2 linked regions of the Glaciimonas sp. PCH181 genome follow. Each later gene encodes a partner of the first gene's protein in a complex. Links are inferred from orthologs where the notes say so. Each region holds a gene or a part of one and is shown in the gene's direction. Other genes may lie near its edges. The genes, in order: smc and C7W93_RS13860.

Region 1 (17,090 bases):
GATAATTCAGTGTCGATGCCGGTTTCTGTTTTGATTGCTGCTGCCAGCGCGGTGCTCAACGTGCCGCGTGGTGTCAAAAATGGCCTGCCGCCTATCGTCCAGGCTAGTTTGTAATCCAGCGCATGTTTATCCAGAATCGCATGCACACGTTGCTGCAAGGATTCGACAGTGCTAGCCGTTGAAAAGCGGAAGTTGAAGTCGATCACCACTTCGCCCGGAATCACGTTTGACGCGCCAGTGCCGCCGTGAATGTTCGACATTTGCCAGGATGTCGGTAAGTAGTATTCATTTGCCTCGTCCCACTTTTCCGCTGCCAGTTCGGTCAGTGCCGGTACTGCCAGATGAATCGGATTTTTGGCGAGGTGCGGATAGGCGATATGTCCTTGCACGCCTTTCACAATCAACTTTCCCGACATGGTGCCGCGACGACCGTTTTTAATCATATCGCCGAGTTCGCCGCTCGAAGTCGGTTCACCGACGATGCAATAATCCAGTTGGACACCGCGTGCTTTTAACTTCTCGCAGACGACGACTGTGCCGTCGGTTGCAGGGCCTTCTTCATCGCTGGTAATCAAAAATGCGATAGATCCCGCGTGATCCGGATGGGCGAGCGTAAATTCTTCAACAGCCACCACCATCGCGGCAATCGAGGTTTTCATATCGGCAGCACCGCGACCGTAGAGCTTGCCATCGCGATAACTAGGCAAAAAAGGATCCGATTGCCAGTCTTCACGTGGGCCGGTTGGCACTACATCGGTATGGCCGGCAAACACCAGCAGCGGTTGTGCTGTGCCTTTGCGTGCCCACAAATTGGTGACATCACCGGACTGAATCGTTTCGCACACAAAGCCGAGCGGCGAGAGCAGTTCGATCAGGCGATCCTGGCAACCTTTATCCTGGGGCGTAACGGACGAGAGGGAAATCAGTTCTTCAGTGAGTGCGAGGGTTTTGCTGACGGCGTTGTTTGACATAATTATTGATTAAAAATCTGTTGATAAAGCGCGTCGGAAAATCCAACATAAGTGTTCTTGCCTGTAAATAGCACAGGCCGTTTGATGACGGAAGGCAGTTCCATCATCAATGGCATCGCGCTGACGCCGTCAGTAATGCTAGCGCGCCGCTGCTCAGTCAGATTACGCCAAATGGTGCCCTTGCGGTTCACCAGCACATCCCAGGCAATATCGGCAAGCCAGGTATTGATTAATTCAGGCGTGACACCGTCTTTTTTGAAATTATGGAATGTGTAAGCGATTTCCTGGTCTTCAAGCCACGTGCGGGCTTTTTTGACTGTGTCGCAGTTGGGAATGCCGTAAAGAGTAATTGCCATGCTAGATTGAATTCTTTGGTTATTGATTACAGGATGGTGTAAGCGAAAGCGCGTTGGCGTAGCTTAACGCAAGATTGTGCAGTGAAAAATGAGTGTTAAGTGTAAACGACAACGACTTACAAATTCAGCGTGAATTCAGTGTAGCTAACCGGCGCAATTTTTTCTGGCTCCGGTTCCGTGGCTTTTTGCGTCATCGGTGTGTGATTATTGATCAGCCAATACAGATTAGTCGGCGAATCTGCCTGAGAGAGCGCTTCGTCCTGAGTGATGACGCCATCCTCGATCAACTTCATCAGCGCCTGTTCAAACGTCTGCGAACCTGGTGCCATACTTTTTTCCATCGCATCTTTGATGTGACTGATTTTTCCTTCTTCCATCAACTCAGAGATATGACGGGTATTCAGCATAATTTCAACCGCTGGCGTACGTTTGTCGTCGGTTGTGTTGACCAATCGTTGCGAAACGATGGCGGTTAATGTGGATGCCAGATCTTCCAGCAGCGTCGAACGATTTTCTAAAGGGAAAAAGCTAATTACACGATTTAATGCGCGGTAACTATTGTTGGCGTGCAGGGTCGAGACGACCAAATGCCCTGACTGAGCATAGGCGAGTGCTGCAGACATTGTTTCTTTGTCGCGGATTTCGCCTATCAATATGCAGTCGGGCGCTTGTCGCAGCGCATTTTTCAGGGCGATGTCGAGATTTTCTGTGTCTGTGCCAAGTTCACGCTGATTGACGATGGAGAGTTCGTTCTTGAATAAGAATTCAATCGGGTCTTCCAGCGTCAGAATATGTCCTGCTTGCGTTTTGTTGCGATGGTTCAGCATCGAGGCAATCGTGGTCGATTTACCAGATCCGCAAGCGCCGACTATCAATAACAAACCGCGTTTGCGGGTAATTAGTTCGGTTAAGACCGACGGCAAGCCTAAATCTTCAAAAGGTGGAATATCGAAAGGGATGTAGCGAATGACGGCTGAAATACTATTGCGTTGTTTGAATGCTGATAACCGAAAACTACCGACGCCACTGATGGACAAGCCCATGTTTAGCTCTCTGTCGCGCTCTAGCGCTAACAAACGAGAGTCGGGGATAACTTCTTCCAGCAGCACCTGGATAGTTGTTTTATCCATTTTTTGCTGATTAATCGGGACTAAATCGCCCTTTATCTTCAGATGAATAGCAGAGTTAGTGGTCAGGAACATGTCCGATGCACCCTTTTCCTGCATGAGGCGAAACAAGCGATCCATTGCCATGACGGCTCCTAAAAAGGGTAGTTGACCTACACAACATACTGCTAAATCTTCTGCACCGTGCAGGTCACGCACCTGGGTGCAATATGCGATTCTTTTTATTTGCACCAATTAATGCCAGGCAATGCGCATTAGTGCAAAGGTAAAAGACGGCAAAGCCACCGCTCGTGTGGCCCCGCCGATGTTGTTTCTTAGGCGTCGCGCAGCAATTCGTTGATGCCGGTTTTAGCACGTGTTTTAGCATCGACACGCTTCACGATAACGGCACAGTACAAGCTATATTTGCCATCAGGAGATGGCAAGTTACCAGAAACTACGACCGAACCGGACGGAATACGGCCATAGGTGACTTCCCCGGTGGCGCGATCATAAATTTTGGTCGATTGGCCGATGTATACGCCCATCGAAATGACCGAGTTTTCTTCGACGATGACGCCTTCTACGATTTCTGAACGCGCGCCGATGAAGCAGTTGTCTTCAATGATCGTAGGGTTGGCTTGCATTGGCTCTAATACGCCGCCGATACCCACGCCGCCGGACAAATGGACGTTCTTGCCGATTTGCGCGCAGGAACCGACCGTCGCCCATGCATCAACCATTGTGCCTTCATCGACATACGCGCCGATGTTGACAAAAGAAGGCATCAGAACGACGTTTTTGCCGATGAAACTACCGTGACGTGCGACCGCTGGCGGGACTACGCGAAAGCCGCCTTTAGCGAAATCGTCGGCAGTGTAATTGGCGAATTTGGTAGGTACTTTGTCATAGAACTGCATGTTTGCGCCAGCAGGCATCGGCAAATTGTCTTCCAGGCGGAACGACAGCAGAACGGCTTTTTTGATCCATTGGTTGACTACCCAGTCGCCATCGATTTTTTGGGCAACGCGTAGCGTGCCATCATTTAATTCGGCGATGACTTTAGCGACAGCTTCGCGCAAGTCGGACGGCGCGGTTTTCGGGGAAAATTCGGTGCGTTGTTCCCAGGCTTGATCGATAAATTGTTCTAGAGATTGCGTCATGATTGGTCGCTTAAAAAGTTAAAAAACAGGTTATTGCACATTATTGCACCATTTATTCGGTGCCGATTCTCAGAGTCCGCGTACAAACTGCACTATTCGTTGCGCAGCTTCCAGACATTCATCCACTTCGGCGACCAGCGCCATTCGAATGCGTTGCTGCCCTGGATTAGTGCCGTGAGCGTCGCGTGCCAGATAGCTGCCCGGCAATACGGTGACATTATATTCGGCATACAGGCGCTTGGCGAAATCCACATCCGAGATGGTTGTGAGTTTATCGACTTTAGCCCAGAGGTAAAACCCTGCGTCGGGTAGCGCAACGTCAAGGACTTCTTGAAGCAGCGGTGTGACTTGCTGAAATTTAGTGATGTATTTGGCACGATTTTCGGCAACGTGGGTTTCATCGTTCCAGGCAGCAATAGATGCGGACTGAATAGACGGGCTCATCGCGGCACCGTGATAGGTGCGATACAGCAAAAATTTCTTCAAAATAGCGGCATCGCCGGCGACGAAGCCTGAGCGCATACCCGGTACGTTTGAGCGCTTGGATAAGCTTGAGAACGTAATCAGGCGCGGGTAGCCTTCGCGTCCCAGAGCATGGGCCGCTTCGAGACTGCCGAGTGGTGCTTCGGGTTTGAAGTAGATTTCAGAATAGCATTCATCGGCGGCGATCACAAAACCATAGCGATCCGATAAGGCGAATAACTCTTTCCAGTCGTTCAGTGTCAGCACTGCGCCGGTAGGATTGCCCGGTGAGCATAAATACAATAACTTGACCCGCGCCCAGACGTCTTCCGGCACGCTGCTGTAATCCGGCAAAAAATTGCGGGCCGGGTCTGAATTGACGAAATACGGCTGCGCGCCGGATAAATAGGCCGCGCCTTCGTAGATTTGATAAAACGGGTTTGGACACATCACCAGCGCATCGTGCTCAGATGGATCAACCACCGTTTGCGCCAGCGCGAACAACGCTTCACGCGAGCCGTTGACTGGCAGAATTTGGGTGGCGGGATTAAACGCCGGCAAGTTATAGCGGCGTTCCAGCCATCCTGCGATGGCCTTACGCAGCGTCTCGGTGCCGACAGTGCTTGGATAAGTTGCGAGGCCATCGAGATTGTCGGCTAAGGCCTGGCGGATAAACGTCGGCGTTGGATGTTTGGGTTCGCCTATGCCCAGACTGATCGGTTTATAAGCCGGATTCGGTGTGACATCGGAAAAAAGTGCCTTCAGCTTTTCGAAAGGATACGTTTGCAACCGGTCTAGTAGTGGATTCACGTGGGTATAAATAGAGTAATAGGTCGAGTAAAAAGTCGAGTACAGCGCTGCTAAGGACTGCATAAAAGCCGCGGAGGAAAAGAAGTCGCAGGCTAAAAAGCGCAGTTTGCATTATATACAGAAGTAATTGCAGAAGTGCTGCAGCAGAGTGTGAGGCGTGCTGGGGAGTTTATTACGCTTGTTAAGCCGATCTCTATCGGCAATTTGTGCTGTTGAATGTGGGCATCTTTGCGATACTGCTCACTTTGCAGAACGCCAATATTGCCAATTGGTAACTTTTTGGTGTCAACGGAAGTGACGCTGAATGTTATGATACCGGCCTCTCGCGAGGTTTTTTCTCGTTTTCCATTAATTTTGCGTACGGCGGGGCTGTTTTTCGCCGACCTTGATAAGAATAGTCGATAACGTGCGTTTAACTTCCATTAAATTGTCGGGATTCAAATCTTTCGTTGACCCAACCAATTTTCAGGTCCCAGGCCAGTTAGTTGGCGTGGTTGGGCCTAATGGTTGCGGCAAATCCAATATTATTGACGCTGTGCGCTGGGTGCTGGGCGAGTCTAAGGCATCTGAGTTGCGCGGCGAGTCGATGCAGGACGTTATTTTTAATGGCTCCTCGCATCGCAAGCCCGCTGGCCGGTCATCGGTTGAGCTGGTGTTCGATAACGCCATGGGAAAAGCCGGCGGTCAATGGGGTCAATACGCTGAAATTGCCGTTAAGCGCACGCTGACCCGCGATGGTACTTCTACCTATTACATCAACAATCAGTCGGTAAGACGACGCGATATCCAAGATATTTTCATGGGCACCGGCCTTGGTCCGCGCGCTTACGCGATTATCGGGCAAGGGATGATTTCGCGCATTATTGAAGCGCGCCCTGAAGAATTGCGGATTTTTCTGGAAGAGGCCGCAGGCGTATCCAAATACAAGGAACGTCGCCGCGAGACTGAAAACCGGTTGAACGACACCCGCGATAATCTGCTGCGCGTCGAGGATATCCTGCGCGAGTTAAATAGCAATCTGGAAAAGCTGCAAGCGCAAGCCGCTGTTGCGCATAAATTTCATGCGTTGCAGGGCGATCAGGAAGAGAAGCAGAAATTGTTATGGCTGTTACGCAAGAACGAAGCGAAGGCCGAGCAAGAAAAGTATTTCCGTGAAATCGAAAAAGCGCAGACCGATCTGGAAGAGCAGACCGCTAAATTGCGTCATGTCGAGACCGAACTTGAACATATGCGGCAGTCGCATTATGCTGCTGGCGACCGCATGCATCAGGCGCAGGGTCATCTATATCAGACCAACTCTGAAATCGGTAGTCTGGAAGCGCAAATCAAGTTTGTCATCGAGTCGCGCAATCGTCTGCAATCGCAACTGAATTCGTTGACCGCGCAACGCGATCAATGGCAACGGCAGGGTACGCAGCATCAGGACGATCTTTCGGAAGCAGAAATCCATCTGGAAGAGTTGGCGGCCCGTGTCGAGCAGTCGCAAGTTAGCGCCCAGCAACACAGCGATCATGTCCCGGCGTTAGAGCAATCATGGCGGGAAGCACAGCTTAAAAGTACCGAATCTCGCGCCAAAATCATGCAATTCCAGCAGCAGATCGAATTGGAATCCACGCATCAGCGCAATGCCTCGAATATCCTGAACGGCTTGACCGTGCGTCGCGAGCGTTTATCCCAAGAAAAAAACGGCTTGAATTTGCCGGATACCACGCATCTTACCAATCTGAAATACCAACTCGAAGAAAAGCAGGCCGGGTTGGAAGAGGTTGGAATGCAGCTGGAAGAGGCACAAGAGCAGCAACCGCGTCTGGAAGAAGAACGCCGCGCCGCGCAGCAGCAAGTAAATACTGAAACGGCAAACAACGCCCAGCTGGAAGCACGCTTGAGCGCGCTGAAACAGTTACAAGAAAGTGTGCAGAGTCAGGGCAAAGTACAACCGTGGCTGCAAAAGCATGAACTGGCCGAGTTGCCGCGCCTGTGGCAAAAGCTGCACATAGATCAGGGCTGGGAAACCGCGCTGGAATCGGTGTTGCGTGAGCGAACTTCAGCGCTGGAAATGTCGAATCTGGAGTGGGCCAAGGGTTTCTTCAATGATGCACCGCCGGGCAAGTTGGCATTATTTACGCCGAGCGGCATCGCTGTAGAGAGCAATGTAAGCGTTCCGGTGGGCTTCAAGCCTTTCCTCAATTTAATGCAGCTCAATGATCCGGGTTTGCGTGCGTTGATGCAGGATTGGTTGCACAACGTGTTTGTGGCCGAGGACACCGTGACTGCATTCGCCGAGCGTGCCAAGTTGCCGGTCGGTGCCTGTTTTGTGACACGGCAAGGGCATGTTATCAGCAAAACCAGCGTGCGCTTTTATGCTTCCGATTCGGAGCAGGACGGCATGCTGGCGCGTCAGCAAGAGATCGAAAATATCACCAAACAACTGCGCGCACAGCAAATGTTGGCCGATGAGGCGCGTTCGCGCTCCGTGCGTGCGGATGCCGGGTTGACGCATGCAACGCAGCGTTTGCAAGAGCTGCGTCAACGGCATACCGGCCTGACGCAAGCAGTCCATGGCTTGCAGATCGATGTGATGAAGTTATCCGAGCTGCAAGAGCGCTTTAACCAGCGTAGTTCGCAAATCGCTGCCGATCTGGCCGAAATTGCCGCGCAGGAAAGTGAGCAGCAACAGGTCAAGATGGAGTCGGAAGCAAAGTTCGAGCAGCTTGACGCAGAATTGGGCGAGCTACAAGAACGGCACGAAGATGGACAAACCGATTATCTGAATAAAGAACAGCAACTGAACGATGCCCGTCAACGTTTGCGCGAACTGGAGCGTAGCGCGCAAGAAACCGAATACGCGGAAAAGTCGCATCGCAACAAGATCGAAGAACTCAAACGCAGCATCGCCACCGCGCTGGAACAGGCCGCGCAATTGTTTGCCAACATGCAACAGGGCCATCTTGAGTTAGAGAGTCTGGACGATCAGGCCGCGCAAACCGGCTTGCAAGACTTGCTCGATAAACGTACCGATCAAGAACGTGCGCTGGCAGATGCCCGCCATGAGTTGGATCAGGTATCGCAGAATTTGCGTCAGCATGAAGATATGCGTACGCAGTCTGAACGCAGCTTGCAGCCACAGCGCGACCGCATTATGGAACTACAGTTAAAAGAGCAGGCTGCACGTCTGAATCAGGAGCAATACGCGCAGCAACTGGTCGAGTTTGGTGCCGATGAGGTGGCGTTAAGCGAGAAGTTGCACGAAGATATGCGACCGTCCTATTTGCAAGGCGAAGTGACGCGCTTGACCAATGCGATCGCGGCGTTGGGTGCGGTTAATCTGGCGGCGCTGGATGAGTTGGCGCAAGCTTCAGAGCGCAAAAATTTCCTCGATGCGCAAAATGCCGACTTGACCGAGGCGATCAATACGCTGCAAGACGCTATTCACAAAATCGATAAAGAAACCCGCGAGTTGTTGCAGGATACGTTTGATCGGGTAAACGGGCATTTCGCCGAATTGTTCCCGATTTTGTTCGGTGGCGGGCAGGCGAGGCTGATCATGACCGGCGACGAAATTCTGGATTCTGGCGTGCAAGTTATGGCGCAACCGCCAGGCAAGAAGAATGCAACGATCCATTTATTATCGGGTGGTGAAAAAGCGCTGACGGCGACCGCGTTGGTGTTCTCGATGTTCCAGTTAAATCCCGCACCGTTTTGCTTGCTGGACGAAGTTGATGCGCCGCTGGACGATGCTAATACCGAGCGGTTTTGCAACATGGTTAAGCGGATGTCGGAGAACACTCAGTTTCTGTTTATCTCGCATAACAAAATTGCGATGGAGATGGCAAATCAACTGATCGGTGTGACCATGCAGGAGCAGGGCGTGTCGCGGATCGTGGCGGTGGATATGGAGTCAGCCAGAAGTTTTGCGGCAGCTGCGTAATCCCAGCTTACGCAGCGCTTTGGCGGTGCGTGAGCGCGTAAGATGGCTTTCTATTAATTGGCTTTTTTGATAATTTTTTGGGAACGCCAATCTATTTCCTGTGTCCTAAGAAGGCGTTTTGACAATGGATGCATCGGTGAGCCGCTGTAATCCCGCGTTTTCAACTAAAAATTACTAAAATTTTTTCAATAACATTAGGCGTTATTCTTACAATTATTGATAATGACGCATTGGTAACAATGCAGTCTTTAAGACATATTGCATTAGATAAAAGATTCGGCTGGATGAGGGGTATTTCTGAGCGGCAGTATTTGCACCATAATTTGCGCGCTATACGCTATTAGATATTCTTTATTTATCTGCTTACTGGGTGCGTTTTTAGAACATTTTTTATACCGCTCATTGCATTATTTTTTGCACATTTTCTGCGGCTAACTCACAAACTACTTGCTTGCTACCTATGTTGTTATTAACAAGTTTACTAACATTTAACCGGAAGAATTCTCTACCGCGAATCGCGGTTCGGGCAGCGGGCAATGCGCACGAGTAGTCCCCATTTCAATTCTTATTTTTTGCGGATATCCAAACACCGAAGTGTTTGCGCTATGTTCGCTATCGAGGCCTTAGTAGTATGACCGATCTACAAACTAGTCTGTTCGCCATTGGCGGCGCAATTATTGTTGGCGTCGTCTCCTATAATAAGTGGCAAGAATACAAAGCCAAAAAGAGCGTTGAACGGGCTTTTTCGACATCGCACGATGACGTTTTGATGGCTCCGCCGTCAGAATCTTCTGAACGCGCAGACCGCGCTGAACGTCCTGAGCGGCATGAGCCTGTGTTGTTTGAGCCGGAAAGCGTCTCGGACTCAGTTGCCACTGAGGATATGCCGCTGGACAACGTTGATCTGACTGCCGAACAATTGGCAACCGAGCCGCAAGGCCAGACGGTCGTACCGTCGACCGCAGCGGAGACCGCTGCACAGGCAGCTGCGGCACCGGTGGTGAGTATCCCGCCACAAATCGAATTACCCGTAGATGGCTTGATAGATTGCGTGATTCCTTTAACGCTGGAAGCAGCGGTGCGCGGCGATAAAGTGCTGCCGGTTTTACAAAATTTACGTTACGTCGGTAACAAGCCGGTGAATTTTATTGGTGAAGATAGCCACGGTGAATGGGAGCCGATTGCCCATGGCGGTATTTATAAATCGCTGATGGCTGGCGTTCAGATGGCGAATCGCAGCAATCCTCTGAATGAGATTGAATATTCTGAGTTGGTGATTAGCCTGCGTCAGATTTGCGATGATCTGGGCGCGGAACCGGATATCCCGGATATGACTGAAGTTATGCAAGGTGCGCGTGCTCTGCACCAGTTTGTGATCGAACATGATGCACAACTAGGTGTGAATATTCAGTCGAAAGGCGCACCTTGGGCAATCAATACACTGATGTCGGCATTGGCGCGGCAGGGTTTCGATGCCCGTCCTGAAGGGCGTTTGATTATGTCAGATGGCGATGGCGGCGTGCTGTTTTCTCTGTCGACTAACGCTGGCGCGACTAGCGAAACCACTGGGCGTTTGACGCTATTGCTGGATGTTCCGCGTGTTTCGCAAGCGCGTGATGGCTACGGTGCGATGGTTGCCTGCGCGCGCGCGCTGGCGTCACGACTGGGTGGTGTAGTGGTCGATGACAGTAATCAGCCGCTGGCGGATGCACAACTGGCAGAGATAGCAGGTCAGGTTGATGCGTTCTATCTGGATATGGATGGCGCCGAAATTTCTGCCGGCTCAACGCGTGCTTTGCGATTGTTCAGTTGAGTTGAGTTGACTGTTTCATAAAAGTAGTTCAAGTCAATTAACACACGTTAAGTCCGTTATTAAGTCTGCTAATAAGCGCGTCTCTGCGCTTCTTCACTAAATTACACAAGTTATGCAACCAAGTTTATTCGATGGTGGCGGCAGCGGGAATGCTCCCGATGCCGCCGATTGGCGTGTGCGCGCAGCGTGGCTGATTGCGGAATTAAATCGCCACAATTATGCGTATTACGCGCTCGATAATCCGTCCATTCCGGATGCGGACTATGATCGCCTGTTTGGCGAACTCCAGACGCTGGAGCAATTGCATCCAGAATTAAATACGCCGGATTCGCCTACCCAGCGCGTTGGTACTGCGCCGCTGCCCCAATTTGACCAGATCACGCACTCAATCCCGATGTTGTCGCTAGGTAATGGCTTTGGCGATGCCGACATTGTTGAATTTGACCGGCGCGTCAGAGATGGGCTTGATACCCATACGGAAACCGAGATCGACTACGCGGTTGAACTGAAGTTTGACGGACTGGCGATCAATTTGCGTTATGAGGATGGCGTCCTGGTGCAGGCTGCCACCCGTGGCGATGGCAGTACCGGGGAAAACGTTACTAGCAACATTCGGACGATACGGGCGATTCCGCTACGCTTGCATAGCGATAACCCCCCTAAAGTCTTGGATGTTCGCGGCGAAGTATTGATGTTCAAAGCCGATTTTGCGCGCCTCAATGAACGTCAACGCAGTGCTGAACTGAAAGAGTTCGCCAATCCCCGCAACGCTGCCGCCGGTAGTTTACGCCAGCTTGATTCACGGATTACCGCACAACGCACGTTGCGGTTTTTTGCTTATGGCATCGGCATCCTTGATGGCGCAGAAATGCCGCCGTCGCATTCTGCATTGCTTGACTGGTACAAGACGCTTGGCCTGCCTGTCTGCAAAGAGCGGGCGGTAGTCAAAGGCGCGCAAGGTATGTTGGGGTTTTTCGGAGAAGTTGGCACAAAGCGCGGCAAGTTGCCGTATGAAATCGATGGCGTAGTCTATAAAGTCAATCGTTTGCAGCAGCAACAAATGCTGGGATTTGTATCGCGTGCGCCGCGCTTTGCGTTGGCACATAAATTCCCCGCCGAAGAGGCGACGACGCAGGTGCTTGATATTGAGGTGCAAGTTGGCCGCACTGGGGCGATAACCCCGGTCGCAAGGCTGGCACCGGTATTTGTTGGCGGCGCGACGGTAACTAACGCGACGTTGCACAATGAGGATGAAGTTCGGCGCAAGGATATTCAGATCGGCGATACCGTCATAGTGCGCCGTGCCGGTGATGTTATTCCTGAGGTGGTGTCGTACGTAGCCGAACGTCGTTCCGCGACAGCGCAACCGTTCGTGATGCCGACTCTGTGCCCTATTTGCGGCTCGGAGATTGTCCGGCTGGAAGACGAAGCGATAGCGCGTTGCTCCGGCGGTTGGGTTAAATGCCCGGCGCAACGGAAGGGCGGTTTGCAACATTTTGCCTCGCGTCGCGCCATGGATGTCGAGGGTCTGGGCGATCAATTAATTGACCAGTTGGTTGATCGCGGGATCATTACTACTGCGGCCGATTTATATAAACTTGGTATTGTGAAACTGGCTGCGCTTGACCGAATGGCGGATAAATCGGCACAAAACGTTGTTGCCGCGCTGGAAAAGTCTAAATCGACAACGTTAGGCCGGTTCATTTATGCGTTGGGTATTCGCCATGTTGGAGAGGCTACCGCCAAGGAGTTGGCAAGTCATTTCGGCGATATCGATGCGGTAATACAAGCTTCTGAAGAGCAATTATTAGAGGTCGCCGACATTGGTCCCGTAGTGGCGAAGTCGATTTTGGCGTTCTTCAGTGATCAGTTAAATGTCGAACTGGTTGAACAGTTGCGCGCCGCCGGCGTATATTGGGCTGCGAACTTGCCAGCGGAAACCAAGTCCAAGTTCTTGTCAGGTAAAACATTTGTCCTGACAGGAACTCTGCCTACGCTCAGCCGAGATGAAGCTGCAGCACTAATTGAGGCTGCCGGTGGTAAGGTAGCTGGTTCAGTATCGAAGAAAACAAGTTACGTTGTCGCTGGTGCCGAGGCAGGTAGTAAATTGACCAAAGCGGAAGAATTAAATGTCAGTATTCTTGATGAAGACGGACTCCGAACTCTTTTAGAAAGCGATCATGACAAAAATTAGAAAAGCAGTATTTCCAGTAGCTGGCTTGGGTAGCCGATTTTTGCCAGCAACGAAAGCCCAACCAAAAGAAATGCTTCCGATTGTCGATAAACCGTTGATTCAATACGCGGTCGAAGAAGCGGTTGCCGCCGGTATTACCGATATGGTGTTTATCACCGGCCGGAATAAACGGGCAATTGAAGATCATTTTGATACTGTTTTTGAACTTGAAAGTGAGCTTGAAGCGGCCGGTAAGATCAGGTTGCTGGATCTGGTTCGGAATGTTATCCCCAGTTACGTTAATTGTATTTTTATTCGTCAATCCGCCCCATTAGGCCTTGGTCATGCAGTGCTGTGCGCGCGTCCCGTCGTTGGTAATGAGCCGTTTGCTGTCTTGCTGGCAGATGATTTTATGGATGTCGAAGAGGGCCAAAAAGCAGTATTGGCGCAAATGACGGATGTATTTGAGCAAGAAGGCAGTAGCGTTTTGGCGGTGCAGGATGTGCCCCGTGCTGAGACCAAACAATACGGTATCGTCAGCATTGATGCTTACAAGGCCAATTTGGAGCGCGTAAATAGCATCGTTGAAAAGCCGCTCCCAGAAAATGCTCCTTCTACGTTGGCAGTCGTTGGTCGTTACGTATTGACTAACGGTATATTTGATTGCCTAGAAGGAATAGGCAAGGGCGCAGGCGGCGAAATTCAACTCACCGATGGCATCGCTGCGCTGATGGAAAAAGAAAAGGTTCTGGCGTATCGCTATGAGGGTCAGCGCTACGATTGCGGTTCCAAACTCGGCTATTTGAAAGCAACCTTGGCGATGGGCCTAAAGCATCCGGAAACCGGCCCTGAATTTACCAAATATCTGCAACAATTCCAATAATACTTTTTTAAACCGTAGCAACGGCGTTATAACTTCTGGCTGTCTTGGCGATCTTTTACGTAACTTCGAAGTAATTTTTACGTTTGCACTGCCTTCATCGGCAGGGTTGCCAAGTGCGGTGCCGAACCGTTTTGCGTAAGTTCTAATACTAAATGTGACGATTGATTCTATGAGTGTGCGTGAAATTCTAAAAATGGGTGATCCACGTCTGTTGTTGAAGGCAGAGCCAGTCACCGATTTCGATACCCCGGAACTGGCAGCATTGATCGCTGACATGTTTGATACGATGCATGCCGCAAATGGTGCGGGTTTGGCGGCACCGCAGATCGGCGTTAATTTGCGGGTGGTAATTTTTGGTTTTAAAAATAACCTGCGTTATCCTGATGCAGAACCGGTACCTGAAACTGTCTTGATCAATCCTGTTTTGACGCCACTTTCGGATATCACGGAAGACGGCTGGGAAGGCTGTTTGTCAGTGCCCGGGATGCGAGGCGTGGTGCCGCGCTGGGAGAAATTACATTACGAAGGCGTCGATCAGCATGGCGTAGCGATTAGCCGCGCAGTTGATGAGTTCCATGCGCGCGTGGTGCAGCACGAATGCGATCATTTGGATGGGATTTTATATCCAATGCGGATCAAGGATTTTTCACGATTTGGATTTACTTCGGTATTGTTTCCGGAGTTGGATCCTAACGACGACGATTAATAAATCGTCAGGCCAAATAAAAAGCGGGATAGCCATACAAGGCTGTCCCGCTTTTTTATCTTCTGGCTTATAAGCAGCAAAGTGGCGTATTTAGCCTTCGGCAATTCGTTTAGCAATATGTTCCAACGCTTCCTCAACCTGATCGACTAAAATCAGGCATAAATCGCCTTCTTTTAAGGTCGATAAAGCAGTATCGATTGCAACGAATTCGCCATCAATTTCTTGACTGGCTTTGGTGCGGCGCGCATTTTTTAAACCGTCCCGCAGCAGCGCCAAGACCTCGCCATCTGCACGACCGCGCTGGCATTGATCCTGATACAGAATAACTTCATCGAAGGCATCACCCAGCAGTTGGGTTTGCTGGCGGATGTCTTCATCGCGGCGATCCCCTGCGCCACTAATGACGACTGAGCGTCGTTTGGCGGGCATGTTTTCAACCGCTTGTACCAGCGCAACGATGGCATCAGGATTGTGGCCGTAGTCAGCGATCAATGTGGCACCACGATAATCGAATACGTTAAATCGGCCGGGCACAGTGGCGGGATCATTTATGAATGAGTGCAGGCCATTGCGGATAATTTTCCAATCCAGTTCCAACGCCCAGGCAGCTGCGGTAGCGGCCATTACGTTTTCAACCTGGAAGCAGATCGTGCCGTTCCGTGTCAATGGGATTTCTGCTAACGGTAAACGTACTTCTTGCGCTCCTTGCGCTGCGACGATATCCCCGCCGTCCAGATAGACAACGCGATGACCTTGCGCGCGATGCGTGGTCATGACTGGATTACTGTTGTCGTAGGCGAAGAACGTGACTGAGCCCGGGCAGACTTGCGCCATGCTGGTGACCATAGGATCACCAGCGTTGAGAACGGCAACACCGTTGGGAGCGACGTTTTCGACGATCACGCGTTTGACTACTGCCAGGTCTTCGACTGTGCTGATAAAGCTCAGGCCAAGGTGATCGCCCATGCCGATATTGGTAATGACGGCGACGTTACAACGATCAAAGCCGAGTCCTTCACGCAATACGCCACCGCGTGCGGTTTCAAATACCGCCGCATCAACATCGGGATGCATCAGAACGTTACGGGCGCTGCGTGGGCCGCTGCAATCGCCGGTGTCGATACGCTGCTTTTCGATATACACACCGTCGGAATTGGTCATGCCGACGCGCAGACCTTTACAGCTAAGAAGATGCGCAATCAAGCGCACGGTGGTGGTTTTTCCGTTGGTTCCGGCGACAGCAACCAATGGGATACGACCATCGTCGTTGCCGCTAAACATAGTTTCGATGATCGCTTTACCGACTGCGCGACCTTTGCCATAAGACGGGCTGATATGCATGCGCAGGCCCGGCGCGGCGTTGACTTCAACGATGCCGCCTTCTTGCTCTTCCAGTGGTTTGTGGACGCTGTTACAGACCACGTCGACACCGCAAATATCCAGACCGACCATTTGAGCAGCGGCGATGGCGCGCGCTGCCATTTGCGGATGCACGTCATCGGTGACATCCGTCGCAGTGCCGCCAGTGCTTAGATTCGCGTTATTTCGCAGGACCACGCGGACGCCTTTTGGCGGGATCGTATCGGCCTGATAACCTTGCTTTGCAAGTGTTGCAATCGCGATGGCGTCGAAGCGAATTTTAGTCAGCGGGGTTGCATGACCATCGCCACGCAAGGGGTCGCTGTTGACGTTATCGACTAAAGCGCGGATGGTATTACGACCATCGCCAATGACCAGTGGCGGGTCGCGTCTGGCTGCTGCCACCAGTTCTTTGCCGACGACCAGCAGACGAAAATCGTGGCCGGGCAGATAGCGCTCAACGATGACGTCTGCACAGATTTCCGCAGCAACATCAAAGGCGCCCATGACTTGCTCACGCGTGCCGATGTTGACTGCAACACCTTTGCCTTGATTGCCGTCGCGCGGTTTGACCACTACTGCACTACCGATTTCCTGCGCGACTGCCCAGGCATCGGGAGCCGTCGTTACGACGCGGCCTGTGGGGACCGGAACGCCGGCTGCCAGTAACAACATCTTGGTGAGGTCTTTGTCTTGCGCAATTGCTTCGGCAATGGCGCTGGTGTGACTAGTTTCTGCGGCTTGAATACGGCGCTGCTGGCTACCCCAGCCGAATTGCACCATGCTGCCCTCGGTCAGACGGCGAAACGGTACGCCACGGGCGACCGCGGCTTCTACGATGGAGCCGGTACTTGGCCCCAATCGAACGTCTTCATCCAGCTCTCGCAAGCGCGATAACGCATCGGCCAGATCGAATGGCTGATCATTAGCTGCCGCATTGCATAATGCTTGCGCCAGCTCGAAGGCTAGTTTGCCGACGGCTTCTTCGCTGTATTCGACAATGACTTGATAGACACCGTTTTCCAGCGCCTGGACAGTACGACTAAAGGTGACTGGGCAGCCAGCTTGCGATTGCAGCGCGAGTGCGGCGCTTTCTAGTGCGTGGGCCATCGAAATATTATCGTCCACACTGGTCGACTCGAGGAAGCCGATATGCGGGAAGCAAGCCCGCAAGCGCGCCTCGAAATCGTGCATGCCGGCAATCGAACGCTCAACTTCTGTGCATGACACGATTGCTTCAATCGCAGTGTGACGGGACCATAAATTTGGGCCGCGTAGGAATCGGATACGTGATACGTCCATCAACAAGTTTTCCTGAATTTTTGGTCTGTTTGACCAATTTTAATGGGGTCTAAATTTT
Region 2 (13,258 bases), on another replicon or contig:
TGCTGGACGCTTTATTCGATGCCCCTGAGTTGAAAACTGACGCGCCCTTGCTGGAAACAACGGATGCAGAGGTAGCCGACTCGGCCATCGAAGAACTGGCACCACAAATCAGCATCGACGATTTTGCTAAAGTCGATTTGCGGATCGCCACTATCGTCAATTGCGAACACGTTGAAGGCTCGGATAAATTACTACGTTTGACGCTGGATGTAGGTGAAGGTCGCTTGCGGAATGTCTTTTCCGGGATCAAATCAGTCTATAAACCAGAAGAATTAGTCGGAAAAATGACCGTCATGGTTGCCAATCTGGCACCGCGCAAGATGAAATTCGGTATTTCAGAAGGCATGGTATTGGCGGCGTCGGCTGCGGATGAGAAAGCCAATCCGGGCATTTACATCCTTAATCCATGGCCGGGCGCTACGCCGGGCATGCGCATTCGATAACCATCACATAGCATCACATCACCGTTCGCCGGGCCTAGCCCGGCGAATTCCGCACCGCAGCAACAAACGGCTCGGTGCTATGAGAAATGACATAAAATAGCGCCACCATCAGCGGCGTTATCAAATAGGATCACCACCATGAAGTTTTCTAAGCAATTTGTCGGCTATCAATCCGAGATTACCCAGTTCATCAACGAACTGAAAGAAAAGAATCCTGCACTAGAGCAATCGCAGCTGGATGGCCGGGCACTTTTGTGGGACAAATCCCCGATTGATCTCGATAGCCAACTCCGCACCAAGAATTCACGGGTTGACCAACAGCCTTACGTCTATCAAAACGAGCACTAAAATCCATCGGTTTCCCTGCACCATAGGTTAGTTGCCAGCAGACTATGACGCAAAATCTCTCCGACGCTGCCCAAATTGCCGTTGCAGGACAGGCCGATTCGACACCGAACGTCGTCGACGGTGTCGCTTTTGCACGTCTGTATGGCGAACCGCTGTTCCGCATGCCGACGGATTTGTATATTCCGCCGGATGCGCTGGAAATTTTTCTCGAAGCATTTGAGGGCCCGCTCGACCTCTTGCTATACCTAATTCGCAAGCAAAACTTCAATATTCTGGATATCCCGATGGCGCAGGTCACACTGCAATATCTGGAATACGTCGACCAAATCCGCATTACCAATCTAGAGTTAGCTGCCGAATATTTGCTGATGGCAGCCATGCTGATTGAGATCAAATCGCGGATGTTGTTACCTTCTAGAAAGACCGATAGCGAAGAGGCCGAAGATCCGCGTGCAGAATTGGTGCGCCGTTTGCTGGAATACGAGCAAATGAAATTGGCGGCCAGAGAAATCAACGAAATCCCGCAATTGGGCCGCGATTTTGTCCGCACCCAAATTTATATCGAACAAAGTATCGTCACGCGCTGGCCCGAAGTAGACGTGATCGATCTGCAATCGGCTTGGGCTGACGTGATCAAACGCGCCAAACTGACGCAACATCACATCATCAGCCGCGAAGAATTATCCGTGCGCGAACACATGACCGGGATTTTGCGACGTTTGCAATCGGCCAGATTTGTCGAGTTCGCAGAGTTATTTGACCCTGCCCGCGGCGTGCCGGTATTGGTCGTCAATTTCATCGCTTTACTGGAACTGGCCAAAGAAACGCTGATCGAAATCACGCAGGCTGAGCCTTTTGCGCCTATTTATGTGCGCCTGGCTTATTCGCCATCTTGATAATTCCCTTAAACATCATCGCAATCCCGGCATGTAGGCAAACTTGCTTAGCCGATGCTGATTTTGCCAGCGCGTAGCGAACGATTGCGCCGCTGCCCTCGCACTCCTGATATCGAATACTTACCACTGATCTCTCCATGAAAATCATTTCCTCCATCGAAGAACTACGCGATCAAATGCGCGGTCAATTGCGCACCGCGTTCGTGCCGACCATGGGCAACTTGCATGAAGGCCATCTATCGCTGATGCGACTAGCCAAACGTCATGGCGACCCGGTAGTGGCATCGATTTTTGTGAATCGCTTGCAATTCGGTCCGAATGAAGATTTCGACAAATATCCGCGTACTTTTGCCGCAGACGTTGAGAAATTAGAAAAAGAAGGCGTTTACGTCCTCTTTGCACCGACCGAAAAAGACCTCTACCCAGAGCCGCAAGAATTCCGCATCCGCCCACCGGATGATCTTGGTAATACCCTTGAAGGTGAGTTTCGGCCAGGATTTTTTACCGGCGTCACTACGGTAGTCATGAAGTTGTTTTCCTGCGTTCAGCCACGCGTCGCCGTCTTCGGTAAGAAAGATTATCAACAATTGATGATCATTCGGAATATGGCGAAACAGTTTGCGCTGCCGACCGATATCATCGCCGCAGAGACTTTTAGGGCCGACGATGGTTTAGCCCTCTCTTCGCGCAATATGTATTTATCGCCAGAAGAACGTGCGGAAGCGCCGAGGTTGTACCGGACCTTGACGCAGGTTGCTGAAGAAGTCCGCAACGGCCAGAGAAATATCGCCGCGCTTGAACAAGAGGCGATGGCGCAACTCCGTACAAACGGCTGGCAGCCAGATTACATCTCGATTCGCAAGCGCAGCAATCTGCAAATGGTGACGGAAGCTGAATTGGTGCAAGGCGAGGAATTAGTCGTTCTCGCCGCCGCCAAACTCGGCATCACACGTTTAATCGATAATTTGGAAATTTAAGTTTTTTTGCCAAGTTTCTTGGCTCAGTTTCTTTGTTATCGCATTGAATCCAATAACGAAAACAGCCACATTTTTAAAAAATGTGGCTGTTTTAGCCATCCTAGCGGCCCGCAGCAAATCCCCGACTGACTCCCCGGTATTCACCCAATTCCCACGCTTTAACAACGCAAGAGCTGCGCAATCGGACTCATCCGATCTTAGCCGCCATACGCATAAGTAAATTTATTCCCAATAATCCGCCCCATTACCCGGGAACGCTGATCCAGACCAACGTGATCGTTAGGGTTCATATTGATGACGCCTTGCGGAACGGTCAAATTGTGCGTCTGCTCCAGCGCATCGCGTAACGCTGCCCGAAATTGCTTGGTCCCCGGCTTGGCGACGGTCAATGCTTTCGGCACGGCGTTGGCAATCAACATATACGCACCCCACGCATCGGCAGCAAACTGCGTCATCGTATCGGGGCCATACGCTGCTTCATAGCGCCGTGTGAATTCCATCGCGGTCTTCTTGATCGGATTGCTATCCGGCAATTGTCGGGCAACCACCGCTGGGCCGGTTGGGAAAAAAGTACCCTCAACATCCTTGCCACCGACCTTCAGAAAATCACGTGTAGCAATCCCATGGGTCTGATAAATCCGGCCTTTATAACCACGTTCAACCAACGTTCTCTGGGGCAATACTGCGGGCGTGGCAGAAGCGGCGATCAGCACGGCATCAGGTTGCGCCGACATGATTTTTAAAGTTTGCCCGATGACGCTGGTGTCGTTGCGGTTATAGCGCTCGCTGGCAACCACCTTTATCTTGCGCAGCTCGGCCAACCGTGAAAACTCACGCCACCAGCTATCGCCATACGCGTCGGCAAAACCGATAAAGGCGACCGTCTTCACTTGATTGTCCGCCATATGTTGCGTCAATATCGTCGCCATATGCGAGTCGTTTTGTGGCATTTTGAAAGCCCATGCACGCTTCGCATCCGGTGGCGCAATGATCGATGCCGACGCCGCCAATGCCACCATCGGCGTTTCGCCCTCGGCAATCACATCCAGTAACGCCAATGCATTAGGCGTAGTGTTGGGGCCGACAATAATGTCGACTTTATCTTCGCTGATCAGTTTGTGGGCATTGCGCACGGCATTGGTCGGGTCGGAGCCATCATCCAGAATGATGTACTCGACCTGTTGCCCTGCGATCTGTTTCGGCCACAGCAGAATGGCGTTTTTGGTGGGTGCGCCTATCGCGGCAGCAGCGCCGGTCATCGCAATATCTACCCCAATTTTTATCTGCGCCTGCGCTGATCCCGCGAGGAGTACGAGAGGAAGAAAAATAATGTTGTTATAGCGATTAAAAAAGAGACGGGTAGAAGGATTTTTCATGTGCTTCATCAGTGAAAGGAACAAAAATGATCAGGAGAAGCACAGTTTGCCACATTGCCAAACGAATACCGATATCGGCAGTCTGCATCTGTGGCAGCTGCGGTAACATCACTACTTTAAGACTTTTGCGATGCCACCATGAGTTCACTCCGCTTTGGCGCGCTGGCCCGATCCTTTGTGCCAACCAAACTGCGATCTATTGTGCAGCGGTTGCTCATCGCTTGCTTCTTATTCAGCCTATTTGGCGCCCTTCCGGCATGGTCTGCTACCGATAGCGCTAGCGCCTCCGCCAGTTCCGCAAATGCATCGAATCCCCCATCAACGCTGAGCAGCGCCTTAGCCAAAACATTACAGGCAAATCCTGCCGCTAACGCATTAGTCGTCGCCTTGCAACAGGCGGAACAACAAAGTAAAACGCCGCAGCCAGCACAAAAGGGACTAATCGGCTTAATTGCCGATAGCCTCGACGCGGTGCAGTCGCATTACGATCAGGTCGTCGCCCCGCAAAAATATTGGTTGCAGCAATTCGCTCGGGCCGAGCAGGAATTTTCCACCCTCTTGTCACGACATACCGATGAACCACCATCGTCGATGTTGATACATTTCATCGAGATGTTGGCCTTGTTCGCGCTGGTTGCGTTGACTTTGAAGTACGTGGGCAAGCGGGTGCGCCAACATTTTGGTGTGGAGGAAGAGCTCTCCACCGATCCAAATCTAAAAGAATTATCGATCTACATCTTGCGTCATATCGTGCCATCGGTACTAGCGCTGCTGGTGGAAATCGCCGTCGTACTGAGCTTACAACCGTCGTTGGGCCGCGCCCTTGCTACTGTGCTGCTTTACACCATGATTGGTGCAAAGGTATTCCGAGCCGTGTGTGCCATCATTTTTTCGCTCTCTTACAGCGGACATCGTAGCGTGGCGATCCATATTTTGCGGCGGCGTGCCTGGAAATTGTTGTATCTGATTGGTTTTGCTGGCTGGCTCGGCGATGCGATCAATAATCCCAAGCTATATCCCATCATCGGCGGCGCTTTGTCAGCGCTGGTCGCCACCTCTGCCAACCTGATCGCCGCCATCTTGTGCGTCGTCTTCGCGTTGCGCTTCAGACGCCCGATCGCGCACTTGATCCGCAATCGTTCGCTGGAAGTACGCACCGCCCATCGGGCCCGTATGGAAACGCTGGAGATTATCGCGTCGCTATGGCAATACCCGATCTTGCTGCTGGCTGGCGGCGTCAGCCTTGCAACGTTAGTCGGCCCCGCCAGCAGCACGGCAGCGCTTGATCATGCATTGAGCAGTGCTGCGCTATTAGTCGGCATGTTTTTTGTCGGTACGGTATTACAGCGCATCGGTCGCGGCAAGAAACGCACGTCTTTACGCCGTCAATCCCCCTACATCTTGCGCCTGAAAGCAGCTATTTTCAGCCTGCTGCAAATCGTGATGTGGATAGGATTTTTTGAGTTGTTGACGCGGATATGGGGGCACTCATTACTGGATTTCGCCAACGCGACCCTGATCGGCCGCTTGATTTTAGCCGCCGTGGGCAAGATTGGATTGACACTGGCGCTAGCGTGGTTAGCCTGGATATTGCTGGATACTGCGATTCAGGAAGCCATCAGCCCTACCCGCAGCGGCCGTTACGGGCGCAGTCCCAGCACCCGTATGCGCACTATCTTGCCGTTATTGCGCAATGCCTCGCTGCTAGTCATCCTGACCGTCACCGTTATCACCACGCTAGCCAATATAGGGATTAACGTCACGCCGCTTCTGGCATCCGCTGGCGTAGTCGGGCTAGCTATCGGCTTTGGCTCGCAATCGCTGGTGAAAGACGTGATCACAGGGATCTTTATCCTGATCGAAGACTCGATGTCCGTCGGCGACTGGGTTGATGTCGGTAACGGTCACGCGGGCACGGTAGAACATCTGTCGATCCGCACGGTCCGTCTGCGCGACGGCAACGGCTCGGTCCACAGTGTCCCCTTCTCGCAAATCATCGCGGTCAGAAATGACTCGCGGGAATATGCTTACGCGGCACTGAAATTGCACGTCACACTGGAATCGAGCATCGACGATGCTTTGCGGATAATGCGCGAAACCGGCGCAGAAATGATGAAAGACGCACGTTTGCGTCGTTTATTGCTGCAACCTATCGAGATTTACGGCTTAAATGGCTTCGATCTGCACGGCGCGATCCTGACCGCCGCCTTTCGCACCAGACCCCAAATGCAGTCAGAGGTAGTGCGCGCTTTCAATTTACGTATCAAGGGGAAATTTGACGCTGCTACGACGGTGTCATTTGCTAATGAATGGGCAAACTTCCCGGCACCCACACCGTCCCTTGCAGCGACTGACAATCAAGAGTTGAACCATCAGCCTGGGGCGTGATGCCCGTCAAGGGCTGCCGACTGAAAGCATTATTTCAAGCGGCAGTTCAACAACCAATAATGCTCCATCCGCAAAATCCGCAAATCCCGCGTATCCGACGCCAGACGCTTGCGCAAATTACTATCGCTAGGGAAATTTTTCAAAATTTCATAACGATCACCGTCAGGAACGCCCGGCAAACGCCGATGCTGAAACGTATTTCCCTTCAAATCGGTGCGCGCGATAGTGGTGCTGCTGCCCTCAACATAACTATTGTCCAGCATTACCATTAATGTATTCGAGCCCAACTTTTCACGCATGTGCGTCAAAAATCTGTTTTGATCTTCGCGCGCAATGTGCGACCACAAGAAACCAAAAAAGACCGCAGTGTAAGGACGGTCAAGCTGAAGATTAAAAGCATCGGCCAAAGCAAAATGCACTTTCTCCGGCGGGAAACCCTTCGCCTGTGCCAATTTCATCACTTCCGGATTGATATCAGTGGCCGTCACGGATTTTGCCGAAGCAGCCAACTGCTCTGTCCAGAATCCTGTACCGCAGCCAAGCTCCAGCACATCATGGCCATCCAGCAGTTCTTGCACGCGCACTTGTAGCGTCAACAACTCATCTTGACGTTCTGGGCGGGTGTAAATCTCTTCATACGAAGCGGCGCGTTTGGCGTAATACTCCGCCATATCATTTTTAACCATTTTCTGACTTTCTTAAATCCGGTAAAACAATCTGTGATGCACAAGCCAGTCGATAGCGCTCTGACAGTGCGTCATATAAGGGTGGTGCAAAAAAACGTGATACCCGACTGGCAATCAAAGCAGTTGCCATCAGCGAAATCACCAATGCATGGCCGTTAATCATTTCCATCACAATTACAAAAGCCGTGATCGGCGACTGCGTTACTGCAGCCAGATAACCGACCATCGCCAACGCAATCAACATCTGCAACGAGGTGTTATCGAATAACAGATGCAGCAAGTTACCAAAGCCAGCACCAATCGATAGCGATGGTGCAAAAATACCGCCGGGAATGCCGGGCAGATAAGAGCCAACCATCGACGCCATCTTTAAAAAGGGATACAGCACAGGTAAATGATCGCCCGCTAGTAAACTCTTAGCCTCAAAATAGCCGCTGCCAAAAGTAGTTCCAGCGGCTACGACACCAATCAGCGCGACTACTAAACCACATAAACCGCCGAACACCACCGGCCGATCGCGTCGCAGAACTTGTACTTTAGTGGGTATCCAGCGCGCTGTATTGAGCAGCAACCAGCAAAAAATGCCGCCAGCAACGCCCGTCACCAAACCTGTTACGACCACCGCCACTGCCAGCATATTAGTCAGACCGCCAGCAATCTGGATGGTGCCGAAATAGGTATAGTTGCCATTTAGGCCAAGGGCGACAACACCGGCAAAAATAATCACGGTGATAACGACGCCGCTGGCGCGATGCTCAAAACTGCGGGTTAACTCTTCAATCGCAAAGACGATCCCGGCCAATGGCGTATTGAAGGCGGCTGACAATCCTGCGGCTGCCCCAGCCAAAATCAAACGCCGTTCGAGCGCGGCGCTGGCACGCGGATATAGCCGCCGCAAATTAAACATCAACGCCGCACCGACCTGCACTGTCGGTCCTTCGCGCCCTATCGTGAAACCGCCAAGGATCGCCATAAAAGAAATCCCGATCTTCCCCGCCAGAATTTTCAGCGACAACAGCGACAAACCGCGCTGCGTGGTGTCTTCTTCCAGTGTGGCGATGACTTGCGGAATTCCGCTACCCTCTGAACCGGGGAAAAAGCGCCGCGTCAGCCAGACACACAAGACCCCAGCCAACGGCGTAATAATAATCGGCAACCAGAAATGGGCCTGCTGCATACTACGAAAAATCTCGGAACCAGCATCAATCAGGCGCGCATACAACACTGCGACCAAACCGACCAATACCGCACCCAACCATAAAATGCCAAATTTACGCCATACGCGCCGTAAATGACGCAGCGTCTGACCAGATATATTTGTTGGGAGCAGGTTCATTTAATGGGGTCAAAGGCGGCATTATAAATTATTGTAGGGTGCGCATGACTTTATGACCGCGAATCTGCAAAGATTAACGGGGCAAGGCTTGCCATTTATTTGTATTTGTATTGGTACTTAACTACCAGATAAAGGCAGGACTTCTGCAAAAAGGGAAGATTCCGCGTATGATTCTCAGTCTACAAATAATTTCCGCTGTGTCCATTGAGTAACAAAAGAATTTGCTGCAACTGCCCGCAAATCACCTTCTCGGGCGTCTGTTAGCAACTCAGCTCAATGGCCTCATCACTACATCACAATGGCTCTTCATTCTGCCGCCGCACACTCGAGCGAGCAAGTACTCCCTTTTCGTGAATCTTTAATGGCAATGCTGGGCGTGGCGTTCGTCATCATGCTGGTAGCGCTAGACTCCACCATCGTCGGCACCGCTTTACCCACTATTGTGGCCGAACTCAAAGGCTTCGATTTATACGCCTGGGTTGCCACTTCCTATCTCCTCACCTCGGTTATTACCGTCCCAATCTTCGGCCGACTTGGCGACTATTACGGTCGTAAGCCATTTGTCATTGTCTCAATTATCTTATTCACTGCCGCCTCAATCCTGTGCGGTATGGCTGACAGCATGCTATGGCTAGTCATTGGGCGTGGCGCGCAGGGAATCGGGGGCGGCATGCTGGTCGGTACTGCTTTTGCCTGCATCCCCGATCTATTCCCCGGTGCCCGGGTCCGCTTGCGCTGGCAAGTCATGATGAGCACCGCGTTCGGTATCGCGACTGCCGTCGGTCCATCGCTCGGTGGATTTTTAACCCAATACTGGGGCTGGCGCTGGGTATTTTTTGTAAATCTGCCAGTCGGTCTATTGTCCCTATTTTTTGTGTGGAAGTATTTGCCGCATCTGCGTCATACCGATCCTGACGCCAAGATCCGCCTCGACTGGCCGGGCGCGCTACTAATTACGTCCTCGCTTGGTTGCTTGCAATTGTTCGTCGAAATGCTCCCCAAGCATGGCTTGACGGTTGGGATGCTGGCACTGCTGCTCGCCAGTATTGCTTCGTTCGTTGCGCTATGGAAATGGGAACATCACGCGCCGCAGCCGATCCTGCCGTTCGATCTATTATTCCATCCGAAATTGTCGGCGCTATTCCTGCTATCGGTGCTTAGCGGCTTTTCGATGTTTTCATTGATGTTTTTTGCGCCGTTGCTGTATCAGGGCGGTTTTGGCTTGTCACCGCAAGAAGCCGGTTTGTTAATTACCCCGTTGGTGGCCTGCATTATGATCGGCAGCATTTCTAACGGTCGGATTATCACCCGTATCAAAAACCCGATGATCATGTTGTATATCGGCTTTATTCTGCTGGCATTGTCGTGCCTGGGCGTCGTGATATCAAATCGCTGGACCTCGCATGGCGTGATCGCCGTGTTCATGCTGCTGGGTGGACTAGGATTAGGCTTCATCTTGCCAAATCTGACCGTATTTATTCAACAAGAAGCTGGCCGTGAAAATCTGGGGATCGCCACCGCGTTGTTGCAATCTCTGCGCATGATCGGCAGCATGCTGGGAACCGCCATCACCGGTACGCTTATCAATCACCTATACGCTGGCAGCGTACGACAAGCGCTAGAAGGCGATAAGGCAGAACAATGGCTCTCCAGCTTTAGCGACCCGCAAATTCTGATCAGTCATGAAACACAAATGACTGTTCTAAAACAATTGGCGGATGCAGGTCACAACGGTCAGCTATTAATAGAGGCAGCGCGCGATGGGCTAATCGGATCGATACATGCAGGCGTAGGCGTGGCGGTGGTCGTGACTGTCATCGCTATCGGACTCGTTAGCCGGGTGCCGAAAGTAACGTTACATCTGCAACCTGAACCGGCCGTAGTCGGTGAATAACGACTAACTAACTGATTAAGCGACCGGACGAGATTTCCAACGTTTCCCCGGTCGCTTTATTCGTCACACCTCCCGCACTAATTACATTTCCAGCCCGGCAAAGCACTTAAGCGCATGTCTAACATGCGCTTACAATTAACACACGCTCGTTGCACATGAGCGACGAAGCCGATGGCATCCTGATTACCTGGAAATTCAACTAGGAAGGATAAAACATGAAAAAGCTACTTAAATTGGCAGTGTTAGGCGCGCTTCTCAGCACCATGTTAGCGGGTTGTATCGTCGTCCCGGCACGTGGTGGTTATTACGAGCGCCCTTATCACGAGAACCGCTATTAATCCTGCTGCATCACCCTCCCCAACAGCGCGTCCCCAAGACGCGATGTTGGCATTTTTTACAACTCATACATATCTTTTTCACCATTCATGACTTGTTCAATCAGCTTCCGATTCATCGTCGGCGCTAACAACTCAATAAATGTGTACACATAACTGCGCAAATAAGCCCCTTGCTTGACTGCCGCCCGCGAGACATTGGTGCCAAACAAATGACCAACCTTAATCGCCCGCAGCCCGGTATCGCGCTCAGCATCAAATGCCATTCCAGCAATAATCCCAACACCCATCCCTAGTTCAACGTAAGTTTTGATGACATCGGCATCAATCGCCTCCAGCAATACATCCGGCTTCAGATTGCGTAATGAAAACGCATGATCGATCTTGCTGCGTCCGGCAAAAGCACTATCGTAAGTAATCAGCGGATACGCCGCGATTTCTTCCAGAGTAATTGCTTTGGATTGCAATAAAGGATGTTCTGGTGGCACCACAACCATATGTTCCCATTGATAACATGGCAACGTAATTAAGCCTTCCGCATTTGCAATCGCCTCAGTCGCCAACGCCAGATCAGCCTGATCGTTGCGGACCATGTCAGCCACCTGACGCGGATTTCCTTGCAACAAAGACAATCTAACCTTCGGAAACTTCAACGTAAACGCCTGCACCACTTTAGGCAACGAGTACCGCGCCTGCGTGTGCGTAGTAGCGATAGTGAAACTGCCGCTATCGTGCGCAGCATATTCCTGCCCGATCCGCTTCAGCCCCTCGATCTCCAACATGATGGCCTCAACCGACTTCAACACCTGTCGCCCCGGCTCCGTCAGGCCGCGTATCCGCTTACCGTGACGCGTAAAAATATCCACCCCAAGCTCTTCCTCAAGCTCAATAATGGCCTTCGACACCCCAGGTTGCGACGTATACAACGCCTTAGCCGCCTCGGTCAGATTAAAATTTTGCCGCACCGCCTCGCGCACAAAACGGAACTGATGGAGATTCATGCGTGCCCTTCACTTTTTTGTCCAACGTGTTTTAAATAAACTACAGTACACAACGATTACATCTACTTATCAAAATTACACAGACCACCCGAAACAACGCAGCAGTACACACATCCCCGATACTGCAAGCCAGTACAGCAAGCAAGAGCAACGAAGCCTCACACTTCAAAAACGTCCGTAAAAGCGCGCCCCGAGGCGTGCCAACTGAGGCAGTCGCCATATAACAAGGCCGGCTAACGCAGCTGGGGGCGTTTTTATGGACGTTTTTTGTGTTTGTATATATCAAATGTGAATATAAGCAAATAAATACTATGTAGTTGGGAATAAACAAGAAGTTTATTACGATTCAGACTGTTCTGTATGGGCCTATATGACTTTATCTTATGTAGTGAGCGGCTTTGCCGTGGGATTGCTAGTCGGATTGACCGGTGTTGGTGGCGGTTCCCTGATGACGCCCTTGCTGACGTTGCTGTTCGGCATCCATCCTAGCGTTGCGGTGGGCACTGATCTGGCGTTTGCGTCTGCAACCAAGGTTGCGGGGACGTTTGCCCACCGCTATAGCGGGAATATCCGCTGGGATATTGTCCGTAAATTATGTCTGGGTGCCTTACCGGCCGCGATTATTACTGCGCTCGCCCTCAAACATTTCGGCACAGTCAGCCCTGAAATGGGCCAGATTATTCGTTATTCGATTGCGGGTTCGGTATTTCTGACCGTGATTGCTTTGCTATTTAAAGGTAAACTACAGCACTGGCTAAATGCGCATCCAGAAAAACAACTCAGCGGGACCAAATTAGCGACTGCGACGATTGTTGCTGGCGTGGTTCTCGGCACGTTGGTGACGATTTCATCGATTGGTGCGGGTGCTGTTGGCGCTACGTTGCTGGTGCTGCTGTATCCTCGCCTGACTCCGGCGGAAGTTGCGGGTACAGACATCGCTTACGCGGTGCCATTGACAGCGATTGCGGCTGCCGGGCATTGGTGGTTGGGATCGATAGACTGGGCATTATTGAGCGCCCTGCTACTCGGTTCGGTTCCAGGGATTACACTAGGCTCTTTGGCTGCACGAAAAGTACCTGAGAAAATTTTACGAGCCTTGTTAGCAGTGACGCTTACTAGCGTGGCTATCAAATTGGTTTTTTAAAATATTTACTTATATTAGAGACGTGGTTGCAAAACCACACCAGATTAGGAATAAAAGATGTATCGCTACGACCAATACGATCACCAAATTGTCAAAGAACGCATCGCCCAATATCGCGGTCAGGTAGAACGTCGCCTGTCTGACGAATTGGCTGAAGATGAATTCCGCATTTTGCGCCTGCAAAATGGCCTGTACATGCAACGTCATGCGTACATGCTGCGCGTAGCGGTTCCTTACGGCCTGCTGGCATCGGCACAAGTGCGTATGTTTGCGACGATCGCGCGTAAATACGATCGAGGTTACGGTCATTTTACGACCCGTCAAAACATTCAGTACAACTGGATCAAGCTAGAAGAATCGCCGGATATTCTGGCGGAACTGGCCACGGTCGAGATGCACGCGATCCAGACTTCCGGTAATTGTATTCGTAACAT

What was found.
Region 2: the proteins of smc (region 1) and C7W93_RS13860 are in contact, whole or in part, in a crystal structure (PDB 3ZGX), measured with the Bacillus subtilis proteins. The link is inferred for Glaciimonas sp. PCH181 from one-to-one orthologs.

The regions. Positions count from the first base shown.
Region 1 is NZ_PYFP01000001.1:1,300,882-1,317,971, reverse strand. What follows is about bases 4,887-8,996. They hold smc (chromosome segregation protein SMC), read left to right. Parts: upstream 4,887-5,274; coding sequence 5,275-8,796; downstream 8,797-8,996. Outside these bases: dapE (succinyl-diaminopimelate desuccinylase), read right to left, coding at 1-971; C7W93_RS05925 (ArsC family reductase), read right to left, coding at 974-1,327; C7W93_RS05920 (PilT/PilU family type 4a pilus ATPase), read right to left, coding at 1,444-2,580; dapD (2,3,4,5-tetrahydropyridine-2,6-dicarboxylate N-succinyltransferase), read right to left, coding at 2,769-3,596; dapC (succinyldiaminopimelate transaminase), read right to left, coding at 3,666-4,868; C7W93_RS05900 (cell division protein ZipA C-terminal FtsZ-binding domain-containing protein), read left to right, coding at 9,428-10,609; NAD-dependent DNA ligase LigA, read left to right, coding at 10,722-12,803; UTP--glucose-1-phosphate uridylyltransferase GalU, read left to right, coding at 12,790-13,665; def (peptide deformylase), read left to right, coding at 13,835-14,371; cphA (cyanophycin synthetase), read right to left, coding at 14,462-17,032. UniProt on the Bacillus subtilis protein: Required for chromosome condensation and partitioning.
Region 2 is NZ_PYFP01000002.1:176,752-190,009, forward strand. The notes cover bases 1-2,761. They hold C7W93_RS13860 (ScpA family protein), read left to right. Parts: upstream 1-835; coding sequence 836-1,687; downstream 1,688-2,761. Other genes in these bases: metG (methionine--tRNA ligase), read left to right, coding at 1-443; C7W93_RS13855 (DUF3460 family protein), read left to right, coding at 582-791; panC (pantoate--beta-alanine ligase), read left to right, coding at 1,825-2,664. Outside these bases: C7W93_RS13870 (ABC transporter substrate-binding protein), read right to left, coding at 2,862-4,040; C7W93_RS13875 (mechanosensitive ion channel family protein), read left to right, coding at 4,179-6,428; C7W93_RS13880 (class I SAM-dependent methyltransferase), read right to left, coding at 6,458-7,114; C7W93_RS13885 (chloride channel protein), read right to left, coding at 7,107-8,450; C7W93_RS13890 (MFS transporter), read left to right, coding at 8,749-10,344; C7W93_RS25275 (hypothetical protein), read left to right, coding at 10,560-10,682; C7W93_RS13895 (CysB family HTH-type transcriptional regulator), read right to left, coding at 10,739-11,680; C7W93_RS13900 (sulfite exporter TauE/SafE family protein), read left to right, coding at 12,051-12,824; C7W93_RS13905 (nitrite/sulfite reductase), read left to right, coding at 12,882-13,258. UniProt on the Bacillus subtilis protein: Participates in chromosomal partition during cell division. May act via the formation of a condensin-like complex containing Smc and ScpB that pull DNA away from mid-cell into both cell halves.